DNA from 4 places in the Bacillus cereus group sp. BfR-BA-01430 genome. Region 2 is predicted to be linked to each of the others. Evidence: riboswitches for the same ligand, from Rfam matches in the RefSeq annotation. Region 2 holds a riboswitch; each other region holds the start of a gene.

Region 1 (7,613 bases), on a different contig from region 2:
AACATATTGAAACAATTGTAGAAATGGCGACGAAGTATGGAATCTATTTTAGTGGTATCATGTTTATCATTGCTAGTATTTCGTATTTGTGCATACAGAAAAAAAGTACGGTAGTAAATAAATAGGAATGAGACGCCCACCTCAAGATAAGAAGATAGGTGGGCGTCTTGCTGCTCGTAACAGTCCGATTGATGAGGGTTCATAATGAGTGGGGAATAAAGAAAATCCCCACTGATAAAAGTTTCACTTTATCGCACTGTATTAGGGTTATATATCATTGTAAAATGTCCAGGTAACATTTCAATATGGCATGGTGTGTGCAGGGCACTTTCTCCATCTGTATCAACTTCTTTTTCCTCTTTCGTTTCAATGCGAATAGATTTTGCTTTTACATGAAAAATATCATTTTCATCAGTGTCTTCAAAGAGTTTCTTGTTAATATAATCTCTAAATGCTTGGAAACCTGTTGATTTTACAGCGAAGATATCAAGGGAACCATCATCGCATTGTACATTCGGAATGAAGGAAGGAATTCCACCAAGATATTCTCCATTTCCTATCATTACTAAGACAGCTTCATCCTCGTATACTTGTCCATCATACGTAATCTTGACAGAGAAAGTATCAGCATTTTTAACTGTACGAAGTGTACTTAAATAGTAACCAATTTTCCCAAGCTTTGCTTTTTCCTCTGCATCAATGTTATGAGATACTTCAGAAACAAGTCCAATTCCCCAAAAGTTTAAGAAGTATTGGTCATTTGCTTTTGCAACATCAACTGGCTTTGTATCCCCTTTTACAATCATATTTGCTGCATGAGCAATATTTTGCGGAATGCCAAGTGTACGAGAGAAGTCGTTACAAGTTCCTCCTGGAATAATGGCAAGAGTTGGTCTTATTTCAAGAGGAGCTAGGCCATTTGTACATTCAAAAACGGTTCCATCACCGCCAAAGACAATGATTAAATCAACTTCACTTGCAAATTCTCTACAATATTTCGTCGCATCTCCTTGCTCTTTTGTATGAAGGATCCGTAAGTCGAGAAAAGTGGCTGCTAGCGGCGGGACAATTTTTTCTAGATTTGTATGTAAATCCCCTTGTCCTGCTTTTGGATTGACAATGAGTAGAACTTTTTCAAACTTTGTCTTATTCATTTGTATCTCTCCCTTTGCTTCTTTAGTAATAATGCATGATAGAAATACACTTCATGGAAGTGTCAACTTACTTCTCTGTTACAACTGAAGCGATATATGGCAAGTTACGATATTTTTCTGCGCAGTCAATACCATATCCAACGATGAATTCATCAGGGATTTGGAATCCTACATATTCTGCTTGTAAGTCTACTTTACGACGTTCTGGTTTATCCAACAATGTACAGAATTTCAATGTTTTTGGTTTATGCATGAAGAAATGATCTTTTAAGAAATGAAGTGTTAAACCAGAATCAATAATATCTTCTACAACGATGACATTTTTTTCGGTAATATTGACATCGATATCTTTTAGTAATTTAACTTTCCCGGTTGTTTCAGTTTGGTTACCATAGCTAGAGGCAGAGATGAAATCAATGGTTACATCGTTTTTAATATGACGAATTAAATCAGCGGCAAAGACGAAAGAACCTTTTAATACAGCAATAATAATGATTTCTTCCCCAGCAAAATCACGCTCGATTTGATGTGCCAATTCTTTGACTTTTGCTTGCAGTGTTTCTTCGGAGATTAATGTATCTTTTATTTTAATATTCATGAGAATCCTCCTGCGTTATAAAACTTATGAACATTTCGACTGTAAAGGATAGAGAAAGAAAAGTCAAAAAATGATAATGAGAAGTGAAAATTCAATATTTTTTAACAAAATCCTCCACAAAAGGTCTGATGATATGATATAATGATGACAAAGAAAACGTTTTCATAAAAGGTGAGAGTCATGAAAAAGAAACAGTACACAAGTGTTACATTTATAAAAGCATTATTTCTAACAATTGTTCTTGGGTTGTTAGCTTATATAATTGATATTCCTGTGCTTCGAGTTTCATTAATTGGAATGACTTTAATTCTTGGAGCTATTTCTCATGGAATGATGCGTCAATTATATGAAGCGGGATTACATGATAATAAAAAATAAAGTATAATGTAAAGCCTTCATTTATAAGAGATGGAGGTTTTTTCATTTCTTACAAAAATGTAAGGTGATTTGTAAGAATAATCGATAGTTGAGTGATATTATTTCAGGTACCATAGAAAGTGTAAAGAAAAAGACAAACACAAACACATTTTAGGTAAATGTAGTTTTAGGTATTCTATGCGAAAAGGAGTAGGGGGGAATGAAGAAACGTTGGACAAACTTTGCTTTTCTATCTACTAGTAATACTATCATACTAGATGGAGAGATGACTCTTTCTCACTTATTTGATCAATCAGATAATGAAACTTCTTCAACATTTACAATGAGATGGTGTAAATGGGGCGAACATTGTAATTTGGAAGAAGGGACCCCTAATCAAGAGCAAAGACTCATCTTTACTAACCCGATTGAAGCATGGAGTGTTCAATATCATAAGTGTAACGTCAAAAATCACTTAAAGAAAACTGAGCCGAGACAATTTTCTTCGGATTCTCCTACTCTAGAATCGCGTGAAAGTAACAATTAAGTACTGAGACACGAAAAGGCACTATAGAGAAAATCTACAGTGCCTTTTCCATTTTGTTAATAAAAAAGGTTGTAGAGAATGCTTTCCCTACAACCTAAAGAATATCATTTAGGCACTCTTATTTTTTGAATTGATATGATACGCACGAATGCTTTGGAATAAACGTGGTGAAGTTGTATATAGAAGCAATAGCAATACGGTACATAATGCAAAAGAAGCAAGCATTGTACTACCATTTACAATGAAAGAGTACAGAAAGGCTGATTGTCCTTTTGGTGCGTATTGCCCCCAGAAAATAATTCCCGCAATAAAATGACAGAAATAGCGTGCAAAACTGCCGATAAATGTCCCTAGGATTATATACAAGAGAGCTTTTTTTCCTTGGTTATTTTTTTCTGTTACTTTTTCTTTGCGACTCCCAACATCATCTTTTGCTTCAGCTACATAGTGGTTATTTGAAATGGCTTTTTGAATTGGGCGATGAAATAAACCAGCAAATCCAATAAAAGCAAAAGCAATGAAGTATTCAATACATGCTTGTATTGGCGTTAAAATATAGGCATCCCCGACGACAATTTGTAATAATCCCCAAATAAGCCCTCCTAAAAAAGCCATTTTGAATCCCCAGCGATAAGCAATAATAAAAATAGGAATCATAGCAAATGAAACAGAACCGCCTGTTGGGATTTTAATTGATAATGGTAAAATGTCGATGATTAAGGCGAAGGCTGCAAGAATTGCAGATTCAATCATCGCTTGTAAATTGGTATTACGCATGTTGGCATTCCCCCTAAATCCAAGTTGCACAAAAAAGAATTATGTACCATAGGGAGATATAAAATACGTAATGAAGAAGAGGATATGTATTTTAACGTTTGCACAATTCCTACATTAGCATTAACTAACAGGTTCTAAGGGTCGGAACAAATTGTTCCCTCTCAGCAATATAGCTCCCCCTGTGATAACGAAATTCTTTATTTGTTAGATTCATTTTAATCGAAATGGATGAGGATGGCAAATGAATCTTGTATTGCCATTATTTCAATATAAGTGTGCGAAAATGTTAACAAATAGAATAGAAAAAGCTATAGTGTACGATTTATACAGTATGCTATAATTTCGTTGAAAATAATTATCATTCTCTTTTGAGGAGGAAGATTATGAGTTTGGTTGATATTCAAGTCGGTGAAAAAGTATTAGTGAAAAGTATGCAGGCATTAGATAAATTGTTAAAACGGAGATTAGCTGCGTTTGGTCTTTCGGAAGGAAGTGAATTGCGTGTGAAACAAAAGGCGATGTTCAAAGGGCCGTTTACACTAGAGTGCCGCGGACAATTCATTAGTATTCGTCATTGCGATGCGAAAATGATAAAGGTGGAATTAGTGTGAATAAAGTTGCATTGCTAGGAAATCCAAATACAGGAAAAACATCATTATTTAATGCGTTAACAGGTTCTTATGAATATGTAGGAAACTGGAGCGGGGTAACGGTAGAAAAAAAGATTGGGAAATTGAAAGATAAACAAGGAACATTAATTGATCTACCAGGTGTATATGATTTAAATCCTGTTTCTCGAGATGAGGGAGTAGTTACTCACTTTTTATTAACAGAGGAATTTCATTATATGTTAAATATTGTTGATTCTTCTCAATTTGAGCGTAATATGCATTTAACATTACAGCTTTTAGAATTTGGTAAGCCCGTTTCTATTGGTTTAAATATGATTGATGTGGCGAAGCAACGCGGAATTGTGATTGATGTAAAAAGATTATCAGAAATATTAGGAGTAACAGTTGTTCCTGTTGTTGCAAGAAGTGGGAAAGGCTGTGATGAATTACTAGCTACTCTTCATGAAAATAATAGGAAGGAAATGAACTCATTTATTCTTTCATATGGTGAACAAGTAGAGGCAGCAATTGCAAATATAATGACACTTTTTATGAAAGAAAATTATGAGCATTCAAGATGGCTAGCGCTTCAATTTTTAAGCAATAACGAAGTAGTGGAACAAGAGATAATGGGATTGTCCATTTATCATGAATTAATAACAATACGCTCTCAGTTAGAGAAAAAACTGGATTGTACGTTAGAAAAACATATTTATAATACACGTGCAACGTATATTGAAAAGTTAAAAACAAGTGTCATTCAACATAAACAGGAAGGGAAAATTCCTTTTTCAGAAAAAATAGACAAGTTGATTACACATAAAATTTTTGGACTTCCAATCTTTTTAGCAGTTATGTTTTTCATTTTTCAGGTTACGTTTACGTGGATTGGCACACCACTATCGGATATGCTCGATGAATTTTTTAGTGGACAACTTACAGATTGGGTTACGGCTGGACTGGTTCATATAGGAGCTTCTGCTTTTATTCAAGCGCTTATTACGGAAGGAATTATTGCTGGCGTTGGTGCTGTATTAGTATTCGTCCCGCAAATCTTTGCTTTATTCTTTTTTATTTCATTATTAGAAGACTCTGGATATATGGCGCGAATCGCAGTTGTTATGGATAGAATTATGGAGTTTTTTGGTTTGAATGGGAAAGCGTTTATTCCAATGATTATTGGTTTCGGTTGTAACGTTCCAGGAATTATGGCTGCAAGAACAATTGAACAAGAAAAAGAACGACTATTAACGGTCTTCGTAACACCATTTATGTCTTGTTCAGCACGTCTACCTGTATATGCATTATTTGCAGGGGTCTTCTTTCCTTATAGCCAGGCGACTGTTGTGTTTTCGTTATACATCACTGGGATTGTACTTGCCTTACTTGTTACAAAAATCATGTCTATGACAATCTTAAAAGAAGAAAAATCTATTTTTGTTGTGGAATTGCCGCCTTATCGCATGCCGCAAGCGAAAACATTATGGCTTAGCACATGGGAAAAAGGAAAAGGCTTTGTCCGTAAAGCGGGTACGTTTATTTTTGGTGGATCAGTTATGATTTGGTTATTAAATTATGCTGGTCCATCTGGGTTTGACGTTGAGATGGGAGAGAGTTTCTTAGCGATGATTGGTGGAGTCGTTGCACCGCTGTTAGCACCTCTCGGTTTTGGAACGTGGCAAGCAGCAGCATCACTGTTAACAGGATTTTTAGCAAAAGAGGTCGTTGTTTCGACCATGGCAATTATTTATGCAGTAAAAGAAGATGTATTAGGAAATATTATGGGAGCGCACTATACAGCTTTATCCGCATATGCATTTATGTTCTTTCTTTTGTTGTACGTTCCATGTCTTGCAACGGTAGCTGTTATTCGCCGGGAAACAGGGTCGATAAAATGGACGATTTTCTCTGTTGTGTATCCACTTATTGTTGCTTATGTATTAACATTTGTCATATATCAAGTTGGGTCGTTACTCGGATTCTAGAAGGAGATGTATAATAATGATAGTCAATATTGTTATTGGTGCTGTCATTTTTGGTTATGCAGTATATACGTTATTTCATTTTGTAAAGAGAAGTAAAAAAGGAAAATGTGCGGCATGTTCCTTAAATCAATCTTGTCAGTCGAAAACTTGTAGTCCGAATATGAATCATACTGTGAATAAATAAAAAGCTTTGCGAAATTTGCAAAGCTTTTTATTTATTCTTTTATTTTAACAAGCTGTGCCGCGTCTACTCCGTTTCTTCCTGGAAACTCTTTGCTAGGGTCTTTATCAAATTTCAGCACACCTACAGTTTTTTCTTCCCCTTTTATGTTGTCATATGCAGCATTCTCTACAATTGCAAACATATCTGCATAGCTACGGCCATCGCCAATAATTGTGTTTCCTTCATATTTTAGTTTTATATGATCAATGCTCGTATTCTCTATCTTTTCTTTCGCAAATAATACACCTTGTTCTGCCGTTACAGTTGGTAATGTATCAAGTGCCTTTGTTTCATCATCTTTTTCAACTTTCTTTAGCAATTCTTTTTTTACTAGCGCTTCACCCGTTTTTTTATCCATTACAAGTACTTTCTTTCCTTCTAATGTTACAAGTTTCATTTTATAAACATCTTTTTCTGTTACATCTTTTTTATTTTTGTCTGCTATTTGTTGAACTTGTTGTTCAGTACCATATAATACGAAACCATTTGCTTTTTCTCCCAATAATGAACAACCTGATAATGCTCCAAAAGATATTGCTGCGGCCAATCCAATTCCGATTAATTTTTTCATGTTTCCTATCTCCTTTTTATACTAAATATGATGTGATTGTAGAAAAATAAAAATCCATTGTATAAAGTCCTAATGATAAGAAGCAAACTGCTCTTTGAAATGTAATCTGAACTTCTGGTTTCATTTTATAAGAATAACTTTATATGAACGATCGGTTTTTCTTACAGCAACATGACAAATATGTAATGAAGTAACAAAAAGAAGGGGAATCAAACATAATGGATTGTATACATATGTTGTAATAAGAATGTCAGATTATTACTCGTATATTTAAAAAATAAGATGTAAGGGCATAGTGAGTTTGATATAATGTACACAAGGTTATAAAAATGAATATTTTTACTGTAAAGGGAGATTTTTAAGGTTTCTAAGTAGGGGATTTGAAATATGGTTTCATATATAGGAGGAATTGAAATGTCTTTATTTAAGCGATTAAGAGATTTAACGATGTCAAACGTGTATGCACTCATTGAGAAAGCGGAAGATCCAGTTAAGATGACGGATCAATATTTACGCGATATGCAAGAGGATGTACAAGAAGCTGAGAAAAGTGTAGCAGCTCAAATTGCGCTTGAGAAAAAGTTTAAATTATTATTTGAAGAGCAAGAAGCACTTGTTAAAAAACGTGAAGAACAAGCGCATATGGCTGTTCAAGCAAATAATATTGACCTTGCGCGTCGCGCTTTAGAAGAGAAGCAAAATGCAGAGCAAAAAATGAATGAATATAAAGCAAGTTATGAACAAAATAAAGCGGCTGCGGATAACCTTCGTGCTAAATTAGAAGAAATGC
Region 2 (7,613 bases):
AATGAAGCGCATATACATAATGTGTTTTGAATACAGCTTCATCTATCCCACTATTTTAGAACAGTAAGATTCCCGCCTCAAAATGCAGAGAGCAGTAAGGAAAATAGGGGTCTGCTCGCAACAGTCCGATTGGTCGGGTGTGGGAAAAAATACCTACCGATGCAAACTTCACTTTGTTAAGTTATTCGTTGACATTGTAAATGAAATTCATTATCATTGAAGGAGGTTACCATAACGTTGCCGAAATGTCAGATAAATCCGATTTATACATAGAAAAAGAGATTGGATTATGATAAACAGATTGTGGCAAGATAAGGAAACGGTTGCTGAAATTATGATTTCTATCATTCTATAAATAGGTGAGGGGGATAAAATGATAGGATTATAATCTGTTTGAAATCAAGAGATGGCGACAGAACATAATCTGCACCATGAAGACATTATGAAAAAAAAATATTTATTTGTCATGCTTATTGTTTTATCGGTTGCATCTATTTTTATTGGTGTAAAAGATGTGAGTCTAACGGATGTTTTGCATTGGAATCAAGAGAAAATGCAAGTTGTATTTATTAGTAGATTACCACGTCTTATTAGTATTATTGTTGCTGGTGTCAGTTTAAGTATAAGTGGTTTAATTATGCAGCAACTGAGCAGAAATAAATTTGTATCTCCAACAACTGCGGGAACGATGGATAGTGCAAAGTTGGGAGTTTTAGTTTCCTTAATGCTTTTTACGACAGCAAGCCCGCTTGAAAAAATGTTTATCGCATTTATCTTTGCGTTAGCTGGTACATTTTTATTTATGCAAATTTTAAAACGAATTAAGTTTAAGGATGCCATTTTTATTCCGCTTGTCGGAATTATGTTTGGAAATATTATTAGTTCCATCACAACATTCTTTGCTTATAAATATGATTTAATTCAAAATATTAATTCGTGGCTACAAGGTGACTTTTCAATGATTATGAAGGGGCGATATGAGATTTTATATTTCAGTATTCCGCTTGTAATCATCGCCTTTTTATATGCAAATCGTTTTACCGTTGCTGGAATGGGAGAAGATTTTGCAGCGAATTTAGGAATGAATTACAATCGAGTGCTAAATATTGGACTTATTATCGTTTCTCTCATCTCTGCACTAGTAGTTTTAACTGTTGGGATGATCCCATTTTTAGGACTGATTATTCCAAATATCGTTTCGATTTATCGCGGAGATAATTTGAAAAATAGTTTACCTCATACTGCCTTGTTAGGAGCTGTTTTTGTACTAGCTTGCGATATACTTGGTAGGGTCGTAATTTATCCGTATGAAATTTCGATTGGTCTGACAGTAGGAGTAATCGGAAGCGGAATTTTCCTTTATTTATTGATGAGGAGAAACGTATATGCAGCATAGAAAACAAAAGAATTATAAGTTGATGTTGGCAGTACTTGCCGTTGTATCTGTAATAGCTATTGGAATCTTTTTATTCATTAACTTAAATATGAACACACTAGATTATGCGTTACCAAGAAGAGCGAAGAAATTGTTAGCGATGATTATAACAGGTGGAGCTATTGCGTTTTCATCAATGATCTTCCAAACGATTAGTAATAACCGTATTTTAACACCGAGTGTGATTGGGTTAGACTCGCTTTACATGTTTATTCAAACTTTCGTTGTGTTTTTATTTGGGTCACAGCATTTTGCGATGATGAATACAAATGTGAATTTTCTTATATCAGTTAGTTTAATGGTGATTTTTTCACTGTTTCTCTATAAATTTTTATTTAAAAGAGAAGGGAATAATATTTATTTCTTACTCTTAATCGGATTAATATTCGGGACATTCTTTCAAAGCTTGTCTTCTTTTATGCAAGTGCTCATTGATCCGAATGAATTTCAAATTGTGCAAGGAAAAATGTTTGCAAGTGTGAATAACGTGAAAACAGAGTTACTTGCAGTATCCATTATTGGAATTATAGCAGTGGTTGTTTACGTATATAAAGAGTTGAAACTATTAGACGTATTATCACTTGGAAGAGAAGAAGCAATTAACTTAGGAGTAGATTATGACAAAGTCGTAAAAAAACTTTTAATCGTTATCGCAATTTTAGTTTCTATTTCTACAGCGCTAGTTGGTCCAATTACATTTTTAGGATTACTTGTAGTAAACGTTGCACGTGAATTCTTATACACATATAAACACAAATATTTAATTATGGGTTCTATCTTTATTAGTATTATTGCTCTAATAGGTGGACAATTGATTGTTGAAAGAGTGTTTGAATTTAACACAACTTTAAGCGTCATTGTAAACTTTGTTGGGGGCGTATACTTTATTTATCTTCTATTGAAGGAGAGTAAATCATGGTAGAAGTAAGAAATATATCAAAACAATATGGAAACAAAAACGTTGTTGAAGATGTTTCTGTTAAAATTGCAAAAGGAAAAATCACGTCTTTCATCGGTCCAAATGGAGCGGGAAAAAGTACAGTGCTTTCCATGATTAGCAGATTATTAAAAAAAGATGCTGGTGAAATTTATATAGAGGATAAGGAGATTAGTGAGTGGAATAGTAATGAGCTTGCGAAAAAAATCTCTATTTTAAAGCAAACGAATCATATTAATTTGCGTCTTACGATTCGCGAACTAGTAAGCTTCGGTAGATTTCCATATTCACAAGGAAACTTGACAAAAGAAGATGAGAAACATATTGAGGAAGCAATTCGTTATATGGAGCTGGAGGATATTCAGCATAAATATTTAGATCAACTAAGTGGTGGGCAAAGACAACGGGCATATATCGCTATGGTTATCGCTCAAAATACGGAATATATTTTGCTAGACGAGCCACTTAATAATTTAGATATGAAGCACTCTGTACAAATTATGAAAGTACTGAGACGCTTAGTTGAAGAACTAGGGAAAACAGTTGTAATTGTAATTCATGATATTAATTTTGCTTCTTGTTATTCCGATCGTATTGTTGCTTTGAAAGATGGAAAGGTCATGAAAGAAGGGCCAACAAATGAAATTATTAATCCAGCAGTATTAAAGGGTATTTATGATATGGATATCCATATTGAAGAAATAGCTGGAAATAATATTTGTATTTATTTTTCATAAGAGGAAGTTATTTTTGATCTTGCAAATGCACGATCAATTAAAATAATTTTAAAAAATTTATAGAGGTGATTGAAGTGAAAAAGTTAGCAATGCTACTATTAACTTTCATGCTTGCTATTCTGGCTGTAGCGTGTAGCAATAATGCTTCTACTGATAAAAAGACAGAAGCTAGTGAAAGTAAAGCAAAAGAAATGACAATCAAGCATAAGTTAGGGGAAACAAAAGTTAAAACAAACCCGAAAAAAGTTGTAGTATTTGACTTTGGTTCATTAGACACTTTAGATAAATTAGGCGTTGATGTGGCTGGTGTACCACAGAAAAATGTCCCATCATATCTTTCAAAATATAAAGATAAAAAATATACAAATGTTGGTGGCTTAAAAGAGCCAGATTTCGAAAAAATTAACGAAATGAATCCAGATTTAATTATCATTTCTGGAAGACAAGCTGATTCATATAAAGAATTTGAAAAAATCGCTCCAACAATTTATGTAGAGTTAAATACAAAAGAGTACATGAAATCATTTAAAGAAAACGTTGAAACATTAGCAAAAATCTTTGGTAAAGAAGAACAAGCGAAAAAAGAAATTGCAGCCGTTGAAAAAGACGTAGCAGCATTAAATGAAAAAGCTAAGAAGAGCGATAAAAAAGGTTTAGTCATTTTAGCGAATGATGGTCAAGTAAGTGCATATGGCCCACAATCTCGCTTTGGTATCATTCATGATGTATTTGGTGTAACTCCTGTTGACCCAAATATTAAAGCTGACACACATGGTAATAAAGTTTCATTCGAATATATTTTAGAGAAAAATCCAGATTACTTATTTGTAGTAGATAGAGGTGCTGCTGTCGGCGGTAAATCTTCTGCAAAACAAGTTGTTGAAAACGAAATTGTTAACAAAACAAATGCTGCGAAAGATGGCAATATAGTTTATTTAGATCCAAACTATTGGTACCTATCTGGTGGCGGACTTGAGTCTGTATCAGCAATGGTAAAAGAAATATCTAAAGCTTTAAAATAATAAAATGAACAACAGCGATAGGAGTGCATCCTATCGCTGTTGTTCTATACATAATGATTCATTATAAAGCTACACAAGGACAAATGCTCTCTTTTCATATAGAAAGGAAAGAACTTGTTATTTTACTAGAATAAGAGTAGACTTTGAAGTAGATGAATAACAAAGCACATGGGAGTTTGCGGATGCAGACTGAGAGTACGACTAATCTGTCGTTGACCATTAGAACCTGTTGGATAATGCCAGCGTAGGGAGAGTGTAAAACACATGTTCAGGCACTTTGCATACGCGAAGTGTCTTTTTGTGTATCTCCCATTATGAAACGAGGAGGAGATGAAACAATGAATAGAACAGAAATTGCTAAAGTGGTGGAACAAGTAAGAGAAACGAATCCACTCGTGCATAATATTACAAATGTAGTTGTAACGAACTTTACAGCAAATGGCTTGCTAGCGTTAGGAGCATCACCTGTCATGGCATATGCAAAAGAAGAAGTAGCAGAGATGGCTAGCATTGCAGGGGCGCTCGTTTTAAATATGGGTACGCTTCGTCCAGATGAAGTTGAAGCAATGCTCATTGCTGGGAAAGCAGCGAATCAACAGCATGTCCCAGTATTATTTGATCCAGTTGGAGCCGGAGCAACTCTATATCGAACAGAAGTAGCAAGACATATACCAAATGAAATAAAATTAGCAATGATCCGCGGAAATGCAGCGGAAATTGCGAATGTTATTCATGAAAAATGGGAAATTAAAGGTGTGGATGCCGGAACTGGAAATGGTGATTTTGTAGCAATTGCAACAAAAGCAGCAACTAAACTAGATACAGTTGTGGTGATTACGGGAAAAGAAGATATTGTCACAGATGGTAAGCAAACCATTATAATTCGTAACGGTCATCCAATTTTAACAAAAGTGACAGGAACAGGTTGTTTATTAACTTCAGTTATGGGAGCATTTGCAGCTGTTGAACAAGATTATGTAAAAGCAGCGGTTGCTGCGTTAACGTTTTATGGAGTGGCAGCGGAGATTGCTGCAAGTAAAACAGTAGATCAGGGGCCAGGCAGTTTCCAAATTGAATTTTTAAATCAATTAGCAAATGTTACTGCAAGCGATATTGAACAATATGGAAAAGTAGAAGAAGTTCGTTAGGGAGATGAGAGAGATGGCACGCACTGAAACAGAAAAGATGTCTCAGTTATTGCAAGTATATTTTATTATGGGGAGCAATAACTGTCACAAGGATCCATTACAAGTGATGAAAGAAGCGCTAGATGGTGGCATTACTCTTTTTCAATTTCGAGAAAAAGGAGAAGGGGCTCTAACTGGAGAAAAAAGAATCCAATTAGCAAAACAGTTACAAGTGCTATGTAAGGAGTATCGTGTTCCTTTTATTGTGAATGATGATGTGGATTTAGCGCTCAAGCTGGATGCAGACGGTGTTCATGTCGGACAAGATGATGAAGGAATTGAAATTGTCCGTGAAAAAATGGGCGATAAAATTGTTGGAGTGTCTGCTCATACAATAGAAGAAGCGCATTTTGCTATTGCAAATGGTGCGGATTATTTAGGAGTAGGCCCTATTTTTCCAACAAGCACAAAAAAAGATACAAAAGCAGTTCAAGGATTAAATGGATTACGTTATTTTCGAGAAAAAGGTATTAATATACCAATTGTTGGTATTGGTGGAATTACAACCGAAAATGCTTCTTCTGTAATAGAAGCAGGGGCAGATGGCGTTTCTGTTATTTCAGCCATTAGTTTGGCGAGTTCAGCCTTTGACAGTGCGAAAGCATTCGTACATCAAGTGAAGAAGTAAAGATGGGGATTGAACGGTTGTGTTTTCATCTTACAAAAGGTTATGCAATCATTGTATGCCTTTTTTTATTTCGAAAAATTCGGAATATGATATGATTTAACAAATGGGAGCTGGAGGGGTGGAGCAATGAATTTTGTTGAGCTGCAAAATGAGTTGTTTAAGGTGGTTGACAGAAAAGATTTTGAAGCGGCACAGAATCTTATTCAAAAAGCAGAAACGGATTTTCCAGAGCGGTTAGATAAAACAAGTTTTTGGAGTGCTTGTATCTATTCTTTACAAGGAAAACAAGAGAAAGCAATTTCTGTTTTACATGAAGCTTTTGGAAAGGGAATATGGTGGAATCCTTATACGTTGCTGCATGATTCAGATTTGAAAATATTGAAGAGCAATGAAGAATTCCAAAAGATTGTAAAAGGGTGTGAAGACATTTTTCATTATCAGCGATTACATACGAAATCTGAGCTATTCGTGTATGGAAATGAGAATTCCAAAAAGGGAATCTTTTCTTTGCATTGGAGAGGATCAAATGTAAATGATTTTGCTCCTTATTGGTATGATAATCACATGTTAGATCAGTATATTTTCGGCTTTTTGCAATCTTCACAAACATATGGACTGAACTCCTATTGTTGGGATAATCAAGAGATAGCCATTCAAGAAATTTCTACAGCTTTTTATAAATTTAAGAAAGAACGTAATATGGAACAAATTATAATTGCGGGTGCTTCTCAAGGGGGAATATTAGCAATAGAATTAAGTCTTGCAAATAAATTACCTATGAAAGGATTTATTGCTGTTATTCCAGCTATTCGAGATATACAATCGATAGAAAGCTTATTACAAGCAAGGACATCAGCTCATTTAAAAGGATGCATTATTACAGGAGATAAGGATCCATTTTATAAGAAAACGATGGAGTTAATGGAAGTATTTAAAACATATAATGTGGAGTGCAAATGTATTGTAAGAGAAGGATTAGGGCACTTTTTTCCAGATGATTTTCCAAAGTTATTAGCAGAGGCAAGTCAATATATACTGGAGCCTAGTATAGAGTAGAAGAGTTTAGTTAGAGGGGCGCATAAAACAAAGGTACTCATTTAAACAAACGTTTGATTAAATGGAAAAAAAGCGCATGACTTATAGAGTAAGTGATGCGCTTTTTTGTTAAAACATAATCGAAATAAGTAACATTCCGATACCGATAGAAGCAAAGGTTGCAATGAGACCAGGAATCATAAAGCTATGATTTAGTACATATTTGCCAATACGTGTTGTGCCTGTACGGTCAAAGTTAATTGCAGCAACGATTGTTCCGTAGTTTGGAATGAAGAAGTAACCATTTACTGCAGGGAACATTGCGATAAGAAGCGCTGGTGAAATACCAAGCGATAAGCCAAGTGGTATAAGAGCACGTACAGTAGCTGCTTGGCTATACAATAAGATAGATAGAACAAATAGTGCAATAGCGAATAACCATGGTGCACTTGTTACTAAATGTTGAATAGATCCTTGAATGAAAGATAAGTTACCATTAAAGAACGTATCACCCATCCAAGCGATACCAAAAATAGCAACAACAGCTGTAGCACCGGCTTTGAAAACGTTACCAGATACAATACTTTCCACATTTGGTTTACATAAAATAATAATAAGAGCGGCAATTGTTA
Region 3 (7,613 bases), on a different contig from region 2:
TCTGTTATATACCTTTTTATTAACTTTACCATTTGCATTGGAAATGGTATAAACGGACGCTTCCCAGGTATGATGCTCATTTGGCACATATAAGTGATTATTTTAGCAACCTGATCTCGTTCCTCTTGCTTCGCTCCGAGTACTACAAATTCTAATATGCGTTGTTCCTTCTGTCCCGTATCACTTAGAGGATAGGCATTTACACTATAATACAGTCCACTTTGGTCCACATATAACCTTGTTTCATCGCACTCCTTTTCTAACGGCATCATATAGTTCGGAACATCATATTGATTGTTAATACGAATGACTGTTACGTTAGAAAGCGATTGAAATTCCTCACTAATATACGGTAGATCATGTAAGTCCATACATTCATTTTGCAAACTTTCAACCCAATACTCTCTCATACTTGCATCTATAAGAAAATACACTTGCTTATTTTCCTTTTTGGCTTCTTCTGCAATTACTGTTAATTCTTCCGTTATATATTTATTAAATTGGATTCCTATATCATTTCGCTTTGACGGTTGCGGTAAGAACGTTTCGTGTGTACTTACGTTTAAAATGGTAGATGTAAAGTCTCGCCACTCATGACTTCCATATAGTTTATATACAATTTCTTCCTCATTTATTTTGGATATAATAGGTACAAATTGATTGTTATAAATTTCTTCTATTGATAAACTAACATATGTATGTGATGGATTTATAATCTCCCAGCTTCGTTTACGAAATCCTATCTTTTCTAACAAACTAAAAATGGCTCTTACTATATGTTCCTTCTCTATTTCTTCTCCGTCTAATCGTTCGATAAATTGCGAAAGGCGATTTGTTCTTGCAAATGCTTCTCGAATCACTTGTTTCGGATCGATTTTTTCACGACCATTACACTTTTCAATTTCTATTAAAGACAACGATGTTTGAAATGATTGCGTTGGTATAGAAGATATTGCTCGGATCACACTTTGGATACAATCTTCTTTATACCTATGGCAATAATCCATTCGATATGGGTGCTGCTTAATAATTTTTGGATTATACATGACGATGTTCAGTATAATTTGCGGTTTAGAATGTAATATATAGGAATAATCTGTCCTCTTCTCTAAAATTAGTTCTTCTTCAAATAATATTTTTTCTATTTCTATAAGTTTTTGAGAAGACCATAGTTCTAATGTAATCTCTTCCATTCCTTTTGGTGTATAAAGTGGAAATAACTCATCATTCTGATTTATAGTTATATTTTTACATAGCGGGATACGTGTACAATGAGGAAATCGCTGATGAAATGCTTGTAAGAGTACTTCCTTTTCTCTTCTACTTATCCCCCGTTTTATTTTTGTACCAGGAACCTTAAAGATATTTTCATCATATATAACAAGTGCTCGTACCCTTTTCCCTTTTATATATTTTTTTGGATTCGTCATAATCTTAACTAAATGTAACTGTTTCTTAAGCATAAAAACATTCTGTAATTCCCGATAAGCTCTGGACCAATTCACTCCAAATCGCGCGTCTTCTATTTTGAGTGTAACAAACTGATCCTTTTCATTATGGCAGTTAGAGACTAGTACAGTTCCTTTTCTTTTTTTCATAATCATATAATTTTCATATTGATTTGCTGTTTGATAAAAACGCCTTTTACCAATAGAAACTTTAAGTAAAAACATATTTTCAATACCACGAGTGATAAGCTCAAACCGATATACATAAGAAAAATATTCCTTTGTTTTTTTATCCTGAATAGGCTCAGACATCGCTTCACATCTATTTTGTTCTCGAAGCGGGTAAAAAGGAACTTCTTCATATTGTTTTATAGTTAGATGCAATGCATGTTCGCAAAACAACTGTGAAATTAATGCTGGTACCCATATATAAAATGTTTTTTTATCATGTAGTAACGACAACTGTGAAATCGCACTAGGTTGCCATTCTAATAAAACTTCTCCAGGCATTTCGGTCGGTTTCCAGTTATGAATATACGCATACCATTGACGACAAATATATTCTAGCTGTTCAGAGCTGAGAGGTTTTAAAGATATAATCCATGGACTATCTTCTGCTAACTTATATGGATCATGCTCAATGAATAAAATATCAGAAAACATGATATACAATCTTTTATTTAGAAGCTTAAATTTTTTTATTAATTCGTATGGTCTATTGTGTTCTAATAACAGACTTGACCAATGTTTTGGCCATTGCACATAAAATACTGTTCGCTCAAAAAGTGGATCTATTACATCTTTAAAGGCTAACAACTGTAGCGTTTCCATAAAATGAATACTTCCTCTCTTTATTCGTTATTTTACATGAAATCCAAAATCAATAGACTGTTAAAATTTGAAACAAAATACAAATTCCACCTCCTTTTTATTTTTATTATACCATCATCAAAATCCATTTTTTGTTAAAAAATAGTAAAAAGAGAGAGGAGGGTTCTACCTCCTCTTTATCTTTCCTCTTTCTCTTTTTAATTGTATAATTTTTTCATAATATATTACGAAAAATGGAGAAATAAAACGAACATCTACCGGGTTACTATTTTTTCTTTAACAGGCCATTTTTCTAACGTATAAGCCATCTCCCAGAACGAATATTCATATTGACTACTAATGATAAAATGCTGTTTCATTCGCTTACGATCCGACTCTGTTACTGTTTCCGCAATTTGATCTAATCGCATAATTTGTTCTTCTACTAATGTGCGGAACCAATCAGAACCATATGCTGAAATCCATTCTTGGTAAATCGGTTCCTCTGGTTTACATTCTTTTAGACGTTCACCAATTTCATAATACAACCAATAACACGGTAAAATGGCCGCAATAATATCACCTAAATGTCCTTCATAAGCAGCGCGATACATATGGGATGTATATGCATAAGCCGTTGGTGCTGGAATAAAGGCTGCTTTTTCTTCTTCAGTGATTCCTAATTTTTTCGCAAAATTTTCATGCAGTGATAATTCTGCTTCATATGTATTTTGTGCATGATGCGCCATGCGAGCTGTCGTTTCCAATTCAATTGCCTTCGCCGCCCCTAATGTTTGTACTCTAGCAAAGTGACTCAAATAGTAGGAATCTTGTAAAACATAGTAACGAAAGCTAGCTAAATCTAATGTTCCCTCACCTAGTTCTTTAATAAATGGATGCTCAAAACTCGCTTGCCAAATCGGAGCAACTTCTTGACGTAATAACTGTGAAAATGACATTTGTATCCCTCCTCATATATACTACACTTAGCTAACATCTAACGAAAAAATAGAAATGTACAAAATAAAAACCACTTCCTTATAGGTAAAGAAAGTGGCCTAGATATATAAATATCATATTTTGTCACTTCCACTTCCCTACGCTGGTACGAACCAGATCAGGTACTAAGAGTCTTAAAGATAAACTTTAATCTCAGCCAATATCGGCACCCCTAGTGGATAGATGATAACTATGTAGTTTTGATAATCATCATAACATAATTTAGAGGGTTGTCAATTATCCAAACTTATATAGTATATTAATATGAAAAATGAGTCATTTTTTTAGCAATTCCATTACATCATTACTGTGCGGCTAACCCAATAGGTGAGAATAATACATAGGCACCTAGCATGAATATAATAAGAAAGATTGAAAATACCTTTGCATATTTCCATGGCTTTAAATCAACTTTATTAGCATCGAAAAGTTCAAAATCTGTTTCTCTCGGTTTTAATTTTCCGACAATTAACATCATAATTACACATGCCGGGAATAATACACTAAGAATATATAAAAAATTAATGGATCCTAAAAACACTTTTGAGAGCGCATACAAAACAATATGAAAGACTAAAGCAATTTTCGGAGCATTTGCAGGTACTTTTTTACTAAAAAATCCTACGACAACAGCTGCGATAATTGGTACATTGTAAAAGCCAAACATTTCTTGTAAGTAGTTATATAATCCAGAAGGTGCATATAAAATAAATGGTGATACGATAACCGCAATGAGACCGAGTGTAATCGCAAAAATACGCCCTACTTTTACTAACTCTTTCTCGCTTGCTTCTTTCTTGAAAATTGGTTTATAAAAATCAAGTGTGAATAAAGTGATAGAACTATTTAATGCACCGTTAAATGAACTTAAAATAGCACCGAACAATACAGCAGCAAAAAATCCTGATAATGCGACAGGTAAAATCTTAATTACTAACATCGGATAAGCCATATCAGCATTTTTTAATTGATTGCCAAATAAATGAAACGCAATGATTCCTGGAAGCACTAAATATAATGCTCCAAATACTTTAAATAATCCTGCAAACAATACTCCTTTTTGTCCTTCTGCTAAATTTTTTGCCCCTAGTGTACGTTGAACAATAGCTTGATTGGTACACCAATAAAATAAGTTATTAAACAATAGCCCCATAAAAATTGTTGTCCAAGGTATAGAATCTTGTGAATCTCCAATTGCATTTAATTTTTCCGGATGGGAATGTAATAAAAGATTTACACCATCCATAATATTCCCTTTTCCAAGTGCAAGGAGCCCAAGAATTGGAATTAAGCATCCTCCAATAATTAAACCAATTCCATTTAGCGTATCCGAAATAGCACATGCACGTAGGCCGCCAAATACAACATAGGCAATACCAGTCATACCAATGATGAGTGCAATCACCATAATCGTTGTAAAATTACTAAGCCCAAATAGTTGTGAAATATTAAAGATGCTATCAAGTACTAGTGCACCGGAATACAATACAGTTGGTAAATAAGCGATGGCATAACCTAATAAAAATAGAATGGAAATAATTTGTCTTGTTCGTAAATCGTAGCGTTGCTCTAGAAAATCCGGGATTGTTGTAATTCCACTTTTTAAGTAACGAGGTAAAAAGACAAATGCCATAAAAATGAGCGCTAGCGGAGCGGTTACCTCCCAAGCCATGACGACCATTGAAGTTGCATAGCTTTGTCCATTTAGTCCTACCATTTGTTCTGTTGATAAGTTTGTTAATACAAGTGATCCTGCGATAACGATACCAGTCAAACTTCTACCACCTAAAAAATAACCATCTGAACTATCTAAATCAATATGTCTTGTCTTATACCAAGAAAACCAGGCAATGAAAATCGTATATACTAAAAATGTAATGATTGTTACAAATGCCATGGAGCAATAAACCCCTTTCAAATGATATCTATTTCTCTAAAAGGGAGTAGAGTGCCCTCTTGCTCTTTATTTTGTATCATAAAAGCCCTCTACCTACCCCATCTTATAATCTAGAAATGTATTACGAATGAATTTTATCTATTTGAAAGTTCTGAACATTGATAAGTTCACCTGTTTCAAATGATTCTTTACATGCATATCCAAGCACTGTTGATTTTACTCCATCTTGTACCGTAATTGTTGGCTTACGTTTTTCGATAATGCATTGAATAAACTCTTCTACTTCACTTAAATATGCTTGTTCAAAACGTTCTAAAAATCCCTCTGAACATTCGCGAACTGCACCTGTTTGATCAAAAACAGTCACGGCATTTTTTTCTGGAACTGTTCCAACGCGAAGCGATCCTTTTGTACCGATAATTTCCGTTTCAATATGATAACCATGCATGCAGTTTCGACCTGCGACAAAAATACCCATTGTATCATTTTCAAATTTTATTAGTGCCGCTCCAGTATCCGCATCGTTAAATTCCTTAAATTCAGAACAAGCAAATGCTCCTCCAATCGCCCACACTTGTTTTGCCTCTGATTCTAAATACCACCTTGCTAAGTCTAAATCATGAATGGCCATATCTAAAAATAAGCCCCCGCTATAATTACTCTTTGCGAATTTCACAAAACTATCAAGAGCTTTTGTCGGATCTATACCATAGCACCGTACTAAAACTGGCTTACCGATTACGCCTTCTTCAATTTTTCTCTTTGCATACATATAAGATTTATCAAAGCGTCTCATAAATCCAAGCATGAATACTTGATCCGGATGCTTTTGTACTACCTTTTCTACATGAAGAGCCTCTTCTAAATATAGTCCCAGTGGCTTTTCACTAAAAACATGGAATCCTGCTTCTAATGCTTTTTCGATCTGTTCGCAATGAAAACCAGATGGCGAAGCAATAAAAATTGCATCTAATTCTTTATTTCGCAGCATTTCATCATAATCTGTATAACCATATGGTATGCCCCATTCTTCCTGCGCTTGTTTTACTTCCTCTTCAATTACACTACATACCGCTGTTAATTCACAGTTACGAATATGAAATGCAAGATTTTCTGCATGTTTTTTCCCAAGTCTCCCTAACCCAACAATACCAACCTTTACACGTTTCATGAAAAACACCTACCTATTTTGTTTTTGCCAAAAATTACAAATTCCATTTATGTATGTTCGCGCCTTTACTGCATATTCAAATGGATTTGCTTTTTCTGGATCTTGTTCTGCCTCTACTAATAGCCATCCTGTATAATGCTGTTCAGCTAATTTCTTAAATATCGGTTCAAAGTTAATACTGCCATCACCTGGAACTGTAAATACTCCCTCTTTCACTCCTTGTAAAAAGCTTAATTTATTTTGTTTTACTCTCTCTGCAATATTTGAGCGCACATCTTTTAAATGTACATGTTTGATGCGATCCATGTACTTTTCTAATATATATATTGGATCCTCACCAGAAAAAAAGAGATGACCAGTGTCATAGAGTAAATGAACAACATTTGGATTTGTTAAAGACATCAATTTTTCAATTTCCGCAGTTGTCTGTACTCCCGTTCCCATATGATGATGATAAACAAGATAAAGTCCGTGCTCTTGAGCTAATTTCCCTAAAACGTCTAAACCTTCCGCAAGTTTTCGCCAACTTTCCTCATCAAAAATCGGTTTCTTTTCAAAAAGAGGTGTATCCATCAGCCCTTGAATACTATGTCCTTGTTCTGACACAACAACGACTTTCGCTCCCATTTGTTGCAAGAAATCGCAATGTTCCATAAATGGATCCACCGTTTCATTTAGCGGTTTTGTTGTTAAATAAGCGCTAAACCATGCACTTGCTATTTCCATCTTTCTTAGTGACAACGCTTTCTTTAAAATGGCTACATCTCTTGGATATTTATTGCCAACTTCAGTACCAGTAAAACCAGCTAATGCCATTTCACTAATACATTGTTCAAATGTATTTTCTTTTCCTAATTCAGGCATATCATCATTGGTCCACCCAATCGGTGCAATGCCAAGTTTTACAGTTCCTTCTTTAAACATCTTGTCCAGCTCCTTTTTCCCTTTAGAAAAGGCAATGAAACGAATTGCTTCATTGCCTTCTATTAAAATAAGAAAGGCATTTTAATATTGTCTTGCTTGTTTTAAATGGCCCATTCGATCTTCATAAGCAGCTTGAATTTTCTTATTTTCAGTCATCTCAGCAACACCAACGTTCCACCAAGAGTCATAGCCATTTGTCATCGTTTTAGGTAATACTTTTATATCAATTAGTGTCGAGATTGTTTGTTTTTTCGAATCTTCTAGAGCAGCTACTAATTCTTCTATCGTTATTACGCGATATGTTTTCACACCATAACCAGCTGCACTTTGGGCAAAATCTATTTTCATAAATCTTCCTGCTGGC
Region 4 (7,613 bases), on a different contig from region 2:
AAGCAAAATCTCTTTCTAAAAAAGAACTAAATGATGATATGATGAATCTAGCAATATATTGCAATGCATATTTAGGTGATTTATATACATTTGATTTATTAAGAAAATATCGTAAATGCACAGATTTTCTTTCGTACTATGGTCCTAATCATGCTGTTATTGCATGTCAAAGAGCTGTCATTTCACAAATATCAGATCGGCTTGACCCATTAAAAACAACACATGTCGATGATTATTTATATGTTATGAAAGAAATGATGGAACATATGACAATAGAGATTATGAACCGCTATGGACACTTTATTGGTAAGCTATTATCTTACATACCATTCTTTGAAATGATTCAAGTTCCTCAGCATGCATATTATTATGAAGAACTCTTGCATGTATGTAAAGGGATTGAATATAAGGAAGAAATCTTACGGAATTATATTTTTATACAGTTACATGATTGTTTACCATCATTCTTTAAGGTGTTTTTAAAGAACAAACGTTATGCAACGATCCATGATATTTTATTTTACTGGTGTGACGATGAACAGAGAATGAGTCTAGAGAAAAAGTATAACTTAAGCTTCATTTATGAGAAATATGCGTGTGGCTAAAATAAATATATAAGCAAAAAGGATCTCCATTTACATGAGATCCTTTTTGCTTAGTAGTATGAACTAGCAGCCTGTATTTTCTTATACATCAAAGAAAGTGAGTTGTCTCCTCTTTCTAGATTCCTTGCTGCTTTTGTTTTTCTTGTTTCTTTTGTTTATCAGGAACATTAATATATTGGGACACAACCAGTAAGACTCCTAAGAAGAACACAGGGAATATGGAAGATAGATAAAAGCCACCACTTACTACGTTTGTTATAAAAGCACTTAAAAGAAAAAGTATAACGTAAATATGAGCAATTTTTTGTTTCAGACGAATTTGAAATGCTTCCATCATAATTTCTAAAATAACAAAAGTAATAATAATAGATAAAAATACAATGCTTGTATTATAAATAATTAAACAACAAATTAAGCCAAAGAAGGCTATAGATTCAATCATGAATGGGATATTGCGTGGCATAGTATTTACCTAACTAAATATGGCAGTGGATCAACTGCATTCGTTTTTTCAAAATTCCATTCTCCATTATGTAATTCAAAATGAAGATGTTGTCCAAAGGAATGTCCTGTATTTCCCATATGACCTAATAGTTGTCCAACTTGTACTGTGTCTCCGATCTTTACAGCGCGATCTTTCATATGAGCATAAACGGTTGTATACAATTTTCCATTGATCCGATGAGCAACGAAAACAACATTACCATAACTCGCTGAATAATAAGACTTCACAACTTTTCCTGAAGCAGCTGCATGAATAGAAACATTCCCTTGTGCAGCAATATCTACTCCATAGTGCATTTGTTCCCAGCGCATATCAAACGTTGAACTAATTTTTCCTTGTGTCGGAAATTTAAAAACAGCTGGGATAGAAGGATTTGTCTTTTTGCTTTGCGCTTGATTTTGGATGATATAATGTTTGGCTACATAGCCATACGCTGTGCCGAAGCGAATTTTATACCAAGTTCCGACTGTTTCTACAACCTGAACTTGTGTACCGTTTTGTAAAGAGCCGATGATCGTACTATTCGTTCCTGCATTACTACGTACGTTCAGTTTTGGAGTAGCAACGGTATAGGTAGGTGTGTTTTGTACGGTAATTCCTTTTACTAAAGGTTTTGAACCGCTAGATACAAAATCTTTTTGTACATATCCAATTTGGCCGTTGTGAAAAATTTTATACCAATTTCCTTCTGTTCCTTGAACTGCAACGAACTTACCATTCGGTAATACGTCAAGAATAGAAGATTCTGTATTCGGTTCAGAACGAACATTTAACGCATTTGCATGTACAATATATTGCTCGTTTCGCTTACTAGATTTTGTAAATGTAATAGCATCTTTTTTTATGTAACCGATCTGATTATGAATATTTACTTTATACCAGTCGTGAACTGTTTCAAGAATGGTAACAGGGGTGTTATAGGGGATGCTACCGATTGAATCATTGTTAACATTTGTAGTTGGATATAAGTCTGCTTTTTCTACTTTCACATAGCCAGTCTTTGCTTTTGATGTTTGCTGTGCAGCAGCTGTCTGCGTATCTACTTCTGTTACAGAAGGAAGTAAGGAAGCAATTGCGACAGTAGTTGCTGTTAAAGCTGTAGCTCTCAAGTTCATATAATCAAGGCCTCCTCTAGATGTAATACTGTACCTTTTATTATAGTATAAAGATAGAATCGAGTGGGGCTTATTCACATAAATGTAATATGAAATCAATAGAAAAATAATGTTAAGTGTATGGAAGTTTGCTTTTTAATGAGAAAATTGTGCGATGCCATGTGAAATCAAAAAAGAGGAGAATAATAACAGGGATGGAGAACCTCAACTGATTTATGTTTCTAGCAACAGTATATGAAGTAGATCATTAAGAAAATTAAAATAGTTGCTGAAGCTTGATGACGGTGTTATACTGACAATGGTAATTTTATATTGTGCTAGGAGAGTTGGTGTTGCCAACTGAGAGTAAGGCCGTAAGTCTTTGATCCTTTTATTACCTGATCTAGGTTATGCTAGCGTAGGGAAGCAATTTGGACGAAAGTATAAGTCCCCGTTTCTTTGCGCATGGAAACGGGGCTTTTTTATTTTATAATTTCATAACAGATACCACTAGGGGTGCTTGATAGGCTGAGAGAGGAATGAACCTTAACCCTTATGGACCTGATCTAGGTAATACTAGCGAAGGGAAGTGGAGCAATGCATATGTATATTTTTATTTGCTGTAGCCACTTCTTATATAGGAGTGGTTTTTTATTTGGATAAAAAGATATAAAGGAAGGGGAAATATATATGAAATTTTGTGACAGATTATTTGAAGCAGTGCAGCCTGTTTGGGAAAAAAGTCATAATCATCCTTTTGTAACGGGGATGGGAGATGGCACGTTAGAAAAGGATAAGTTCCAATATTACATCATACAAGATTATTTATATTTGCTAGATTATGCAAAAATTTATGCAATTGGTGTTGTAAAAGCAACGAATCCACAAGTGATGGCAAAATTTGCGGAACAAATCGATGGCATTTTAAATGGAGAAATGACAATTCATAAACAGTATGCAAAGCGTCTTGGAATTTCTATAGAAGAGATAGAAGCAGCGAAGCCATCAGCTAAAAACTTAGCGTACACAAACTATATGATGTCAGTATCGCAAAATGGTACATTGGCTGAGCTTATTGCAGCGCTGCTTCCGTGTATGTGGAGTTATTGGGAAATTGGAAAACGTTTAAATGATATTCCAGGAGCAAGAGATCATGAGTTCTTTGGGGAATGGATTCAAGGGTATAGCTCAGAAGAGTATGGGAATCTTTGCATTTGGTTAATCGATTTATTAAACGAACTAGCTGAAGGAAAAACAGAACAAGAATTATCCCGCTTAGAAGAGATTTTCCTATATTCCAGCCGCTTTGAATATTTATTCTGGGATATGGCATATCGCAAGGAGATGTGGGGTTTTGAAGACAAAGAGCATACTACAGTTTCATAATGTTTCCTTTCATTATGATGAAAAGCCTATTATAAAGGACTTAGATGCTTCCATAAAGGAAAAAGAATTTGTTAGCATCATCGGGCCGAGTGGCTGTGGCAAAAGTACATTATTTCGCTTAATTACAGGATTAGAAGATGCAGCGGCTGGAACAATTCAACTGATGGAAACAAAGAGTCATCCTGTAGGATATATGCCACAAAAAGATATGCTCTTGCCATGGAGAACGATTATTGAAAATGCAGCCCTTCCTTTAGAATGTCAAGGAATTAAGAAAACAGAAGCTGAAAGAAGAGCGAAAGAACTTTTAGAGCAATTTGGATTACAAGGATACGAGCAAAAGTACCCGAAAGACTTGTCGGGAGGAATGCGGCAACGAGTATCGTTTATTCGAACATTACTAACAGGTGGAGATATTTTATTGTTAGATGAACCGTTTAGTGCGCTGGATGCATTAACAAAGGCAACATTGCAAGAATGGTTGTTTGAACAATGGAAACAGTGGAAAAAAACAATTTTATTTATTACACATGATGTAGAGGAGGCGCTGTTTCTTTCGAATCGAATCCTCATTGTGACAACGCAGCCGATTACAACGTTAACAGAGCGTGTTGTCCCACTTGGGAAAGAACGGACAAGAAAAGACCTACACAGACCAGAGGTACTAGCGTTAAAGGATGAACTACTTAGTATGTTAAAAGGGCAGGTGCTTATATGAAGAAAATGAGAGAGCTACTGCCTGCATGTATATTAAGTGGCATATTGCTTGTAAGCTGGGAAGTGGGAGCTAGAATTGTAGATGAAATGTATATTTTACCAGCACCGACTGCAATTATAGCGAAAATGTGGGCGCTGCGTGACATACTCTTTACGGTTCATTTACCAGCAACGTTGTATGTCGTTTTTATCGGTGTTGCAATTTCTATTGTCCTTGGTGTTGGGCTTGCAATGGCAATGAATGCGAGTAAATGGATGGAAAGAGCTTTTTATCCGTTACTCGTTGCCTCACAAACAATACCGATTACCGCTTTGGCCCCATTATTTGTTTTATGGTTTGGATATTCTATTTGGAGCAAAGTTGTTGTGACGGTTTTAATTACCTTTTTCCCAATTGCGGTCAATATGTACGATGGATTGCGCAGTACGAAAAAGGATTGGGAAGAGCTGTTAGTTACATACGGCGCAACGAAAAAAGATATTTTTTTAAAATTAAAGTTGCCATCTGCACTTCCTTATTTTTTCTCAGCGCTTAAGATTGCTGTTCCGCTTAGCGTTATCGGTGCAGCAATTGGTGAGTGGCTTGGAGCGCAAGCTGGCTTAGGCTACTTTAGTAAGCGAATGATGACGCAGTTAGATGGGGCGGGAGTCTTTGCGCCAATTGTCCTTTTATCATTACTTGCTATTTTGTTTGTCCTACTTGTTTCTATATTCGAAAAGAAATTTATTAGTTGGAGGAAACATTCATGAAATTATTCAAATACATCTTTGTGTTTACTTTATTCATTGCAATGATTGCAGGATGTTCTACTGATTCAGCGTCAGATAAGCAAAAAAAGGAGAAAGAAGTTACGGTGATGCTCGATTGGTATCCAAATGCGGTGCATAGTTTTATCTATGCAGCAATCGATAAGGGGTATTTTAAAGAAGAAGGTGTAAAAGTAAATATAAAATTCCCTTCTAATCCAACTGATCCTTTAACATTACCAGCAACAGGAAAAGTGACAGTGGGCTTATACTATCAACCAGATGTAATTATTGCAAAGGCAAATGAACAAATTCCTGTGAAATCAATTGGGGCGGTTGTTCGCTCACCGTTAAACCATATTGTTTCATTAAAGTCAGCAGGTATTCAATCACCAAAAGATTTAGTGGGAAAAACAGTTGGTTATTCTGGAACACCTTTAAGTGAAGCGTATTTAAAAGCAATGGTAAAAGAAGATGGTGGGAATCTGAGCGATGTAAAAGTAGTCGATGTAGGATTTGATTTAGTACCAGCATTAATTACGAAAAAAGTAGATGCTGTCACAGGGGCATACATTAACCATGAAGTTCCTGTCATGCGTCATCAAGGTCACGAGCCAGCGTACTTTAATCCAGCTGACTACGGCGTGCCAAATTATCATGAACTTGTGTTTGTCACAGGAGAGAAAACGTTGAAAAAGGATAAAGAAGCTCTACAGGCTTTCTTACGCGGTACGAAAAAGGGATATGAATTTATGAAAAAAAATCCAGATGAGGCTCTTAACATTTTATTAGATCATCAAGAAAAAGAAAACTTCCCACTCGTCCCTGAAGTTGAGAAGGAGAGCATGAAAATTTTATTAGAAAAAATGGAAACAAAAGATGAGCCATTTTTATCAGATTCAAAAGAGTCATGGGAAAAACAAAATAAGTGGTTGAAAGAAAAAGGAATGACAAAAGAGCTTGTTCCTGCTAATGAATTATTTGAAAACATTTTAAAGTAGGCGAATGTGTATGGAAAATGAACTTCATGTCATTTCAAATGGTCAAATGACATTTGAAGAGCTAACGAATGTAGCGATGCAAATGGAGAGTGAGATTGATTATTTGCATATTCGTGAACGTGAGAAAAGTACGAAAGAGTTGTATGAAGGTGTGGAAGGTCTCTTAAAAAGAGGCTTTCCCGCATCTAAACTTGTAATCAATGACCGAATTGATATTGCAATTTTATTAAATATTCCGCGCGTACAATTAGGATACCGCAGCGCAGATGTGAAATCTGTGAAAGAGAAATTTTCTTATTTGCATGTTGGTTATTCTGTGCATTCTTTAGAAGAAGCAATCGTAGCGTTCAAACATGGAGCGGATTCGCTTGTTTATGGTCATGTATTCCCAACGAGCTGTAAGAAAGGTGTCCCTGCAAGAGGACTAGAAGAAATTTCAGATATGGCAAGGCGGTTAACAATACCGATTACAGCTATTGGAGGAATAACACTTGAAAATACAACAGAAGTTCTTAAATCTGGTGTGAGTGGTATTGCAGTTATGTCTGGAATTGTAAGCGATCGTAATCCATACGAGAAAGCAAGATTGTATAAGGAAATCATAAGAAAGTGGGCGGGAAATCATGAGTAAGAAGTATGATGTAGCCATTATTGGCGGTGGTGTAATTGGTAGTTCAGTTGCACATTTTCTAGCAGAAAGAGGTTGCGAAGTTGCAATTGTTGAGAAGCAAAGAGTTGCTTCGGAAGCATCAAAAGCAGCGGCGGGACTCCTTGGAGTACAGGCGGAATGGGATGCATACGATCCGCTTTTTGAACTTGCTAGAGAGAGCCGTGCAATATTTCCGCAACTTGCAAAGGCTTTACGAGAAAAAACGGGAATTGATATTGGATATGAAGAGAAAGGGATATATCGGATTGCTCAAAATGAAGAGGAGAAAACGAGAATACGAAATATCATGCACTGGCAACAAGAAACAGGTGAGGAATCTTATTATATAACAGGAGATGAGCTTCGCCAAAAGGAACCGTTTCTTTCTTCTTCTATTATCGGTGCTGTCTATTATCCAAAAGATGGTCATGTTATTGCGCCAGAACTAACGAAAGCGCTCGCACAATCTGCGGCCATTTCTGGTGCTGATATATATGAACAGACAGAAGTATTTGATATTCAAATTGAAAAAAATAGAGTATCCGGAATTGTTACGAGCGAAGGCTTTATTTCATGTGAAAAAGTAGTTATTGCAGGTGGTTCATGGAGTACAAAACTACTTCAATATTTTCATAGAGATTGGGGTACTTATCCTGTAAAAGGGGAAGTAGTCGCAGTAAAAAGCTATAAGCCATTAATAAGGGCTCCGATTTTTCAAGAAAGATTTTACATCGCGCCAAAACGCGGAGGTCGCTATGTAATGGGAGCAACAATGGAACCTCATACATGTAACAAATCTGTACAACCAAAAAGTATCACTTCGATATTAGAACGTGCTTATTCCATTTTACCAGCTTTAAAAGATGCGGAGTGGGAAACCGCATGGGCAGGGCTGCGGCCGCAATCAAA

What was found. Region 2 has a riboswitch for thiamine pyrophosphate ahead of thiM (hydroxyethylthiazole kinase). Riboswitches for the same ligand answer to the same signal wherever they lie in the genome.
Positions count from the first base shown of each region.
Region 1: another riboswitch for thiamine pyrophosphate. It lies ahead of thiT (energy-coupled thiamine transporter ThiT); the one in region 2 lies ahead of thiM (hydroxyethylthiazole kinase).
Region 3: another riboswitch for thiamine pyrophosphate. It lies ahead of tenA (thiaminase II); the one in region 2 lies ahead of thiM (hydroxyethylthiazole kinase).
Region 4: another riboswitch for thiamine pyrophosphate. It lies ahead of tenA (thiaminase II); the one in region 2 lies ahead of thiM (hydroxyethylthiazole kinase).

Region 1 covers NZ_JAKUEW010000005.1:182,701-190,313, reverse strand. Annotated here, with positions in the region: gene MR058_RS12140 (DedA family protein) at 1-125, shown strand, start outside; gene MR058_RS12135 (diacylglycerol/lipid kinase family protein) at 249-1,154, opposite strand; gene hpt (hypoxanthine phosphoribosyltransferase) at 1,222-1,752, opposite strand; gene MR058_RS12125 (hypothetical protein) at 1,933-2,130, shown strand; gene MR058_RS12120 (hypothetical protein) at 2,330-2,656, shown strand; gene thiT (energy-coupled thiamine transporter ThiT) at 2,765-3,433, opposite strand; TPP riboswitch at 3,522-3,623, opposite strand; gene MR058_RS12110 (FeoA family protein) at 3,817-4,044, shown strand; gene feoB (ferrous iron transport protein B) at 4,041-6,029, shown strand; gene MR058_RS12100 (FeoB-associated Cys-rich membrane protein) at 6,046-6,213, shown strand; gene MR058_RS12095 (lipoprotein BA_5634 family protein) at 6,245-6,823, opposite strand; gene MR058_RS12090 (PspA/IM30 family protein) at 7,238-7,613, shown strand, end outside.
Region 2 covers NZ_JAKUEW010000006.1:102,653-110,265, forward strand. Annotated here, with positions in the region: gene MR058_RS12850 (ABC transporter permease) at 443-1,396, shown strand; gene MR058_RS12855 (iron chelate uptake ABC transporter family permease subunit) at 1,386-2,357, shown strand; gene MR058_RS12860 (iron ABC transporter ATP-binding protein) at 2,351-3,109, shown strand; gene MR058_RS12865 (siderophore ABC transporter substrate-binding protein) at 3,184-4,131, shown strand; TPP riboswitch at 4,290-4,399, shown strand; gene thiM (hydroxyethylthiazole kinase) at 4,470-5,279, shown strand; gene thiE (thiamine phosphate synthase) at 5,284-5,946, shown strand; gene MR058_RS12880 (TPR end-of-group domain-containing protein) at 6,073-7,002, shown strand; gene MR058_RS12885 (anaerobic C4-dicarboxylate transporter family protein) at 7,111-7,613, opposite strand, start outside.
Region 3 covers NZ_JAKUEW010000002.1:288,624-296,236, forward strand. Annotated here, with positions in the region: gene MR058_RS05920 (pPIWI_RE module domain-containing protein) at 1-2,279, opposite strand, end outside; gene tenA (thiaminase II) at 2,534-3,217, opposite strand; TPP riboswitch at 3,336-3,441, opposite strand; gene MR058_RS05930 (solute:sodium symporter family transporter) at 3,562-5,154, opposite strand; gene MR058_RS05935 (Gfo/Idh/MocA family oxidoreductase) at 5,276-6,325, opposite strand; gene iolE (myo-inosose-2 dehydratase) at 6,335-7,249, opposite strand; gene iolD (3D-(3,5/4)-trihydroxycyclohexane-1,2-dione acylhydrolase (decyclizing)) at 7,331-7,613, opposite strand, start outside.
Region 4 covers NZ_JAKUEW010000001.1:3,692-11,304, forward strand. Annotated here, with positions in the region: gene MR058_RS00120 (DUF3965 domain-containing protein) at 1-605, shown strand, start outside; gene MR058_RS00125 (hypothetical protein) at 721-1,068, opposite strand; gene MR058_RS00130 (SH3 domain-containing protein) at 1,074-2,225, opposite strand; TPP riboswitch at 2,535-2,646, shown strand; TPP riboswitch at 2,707-2,809, shown strand; gene tenA (thiaminase II) at 2,895-3,590, shown strand; gene MR058_RS00140 (ABC transporter ATP-binding protein) at 3,559-4,308, shown strand; gene MR058_RS00145 (ABC transporter permease) at 4,305-5,057, shown strand; gene MR058_RS00150 (ABC transporter substrate-binding protein) at 5,054-6,055, shown strand; gene tenI (thiazole tautomerase TenI) at 6,066-6,686, shown strand; gene thiO (glycine oxidase ThiO) at 6,679-7,613, shown strand, end outside.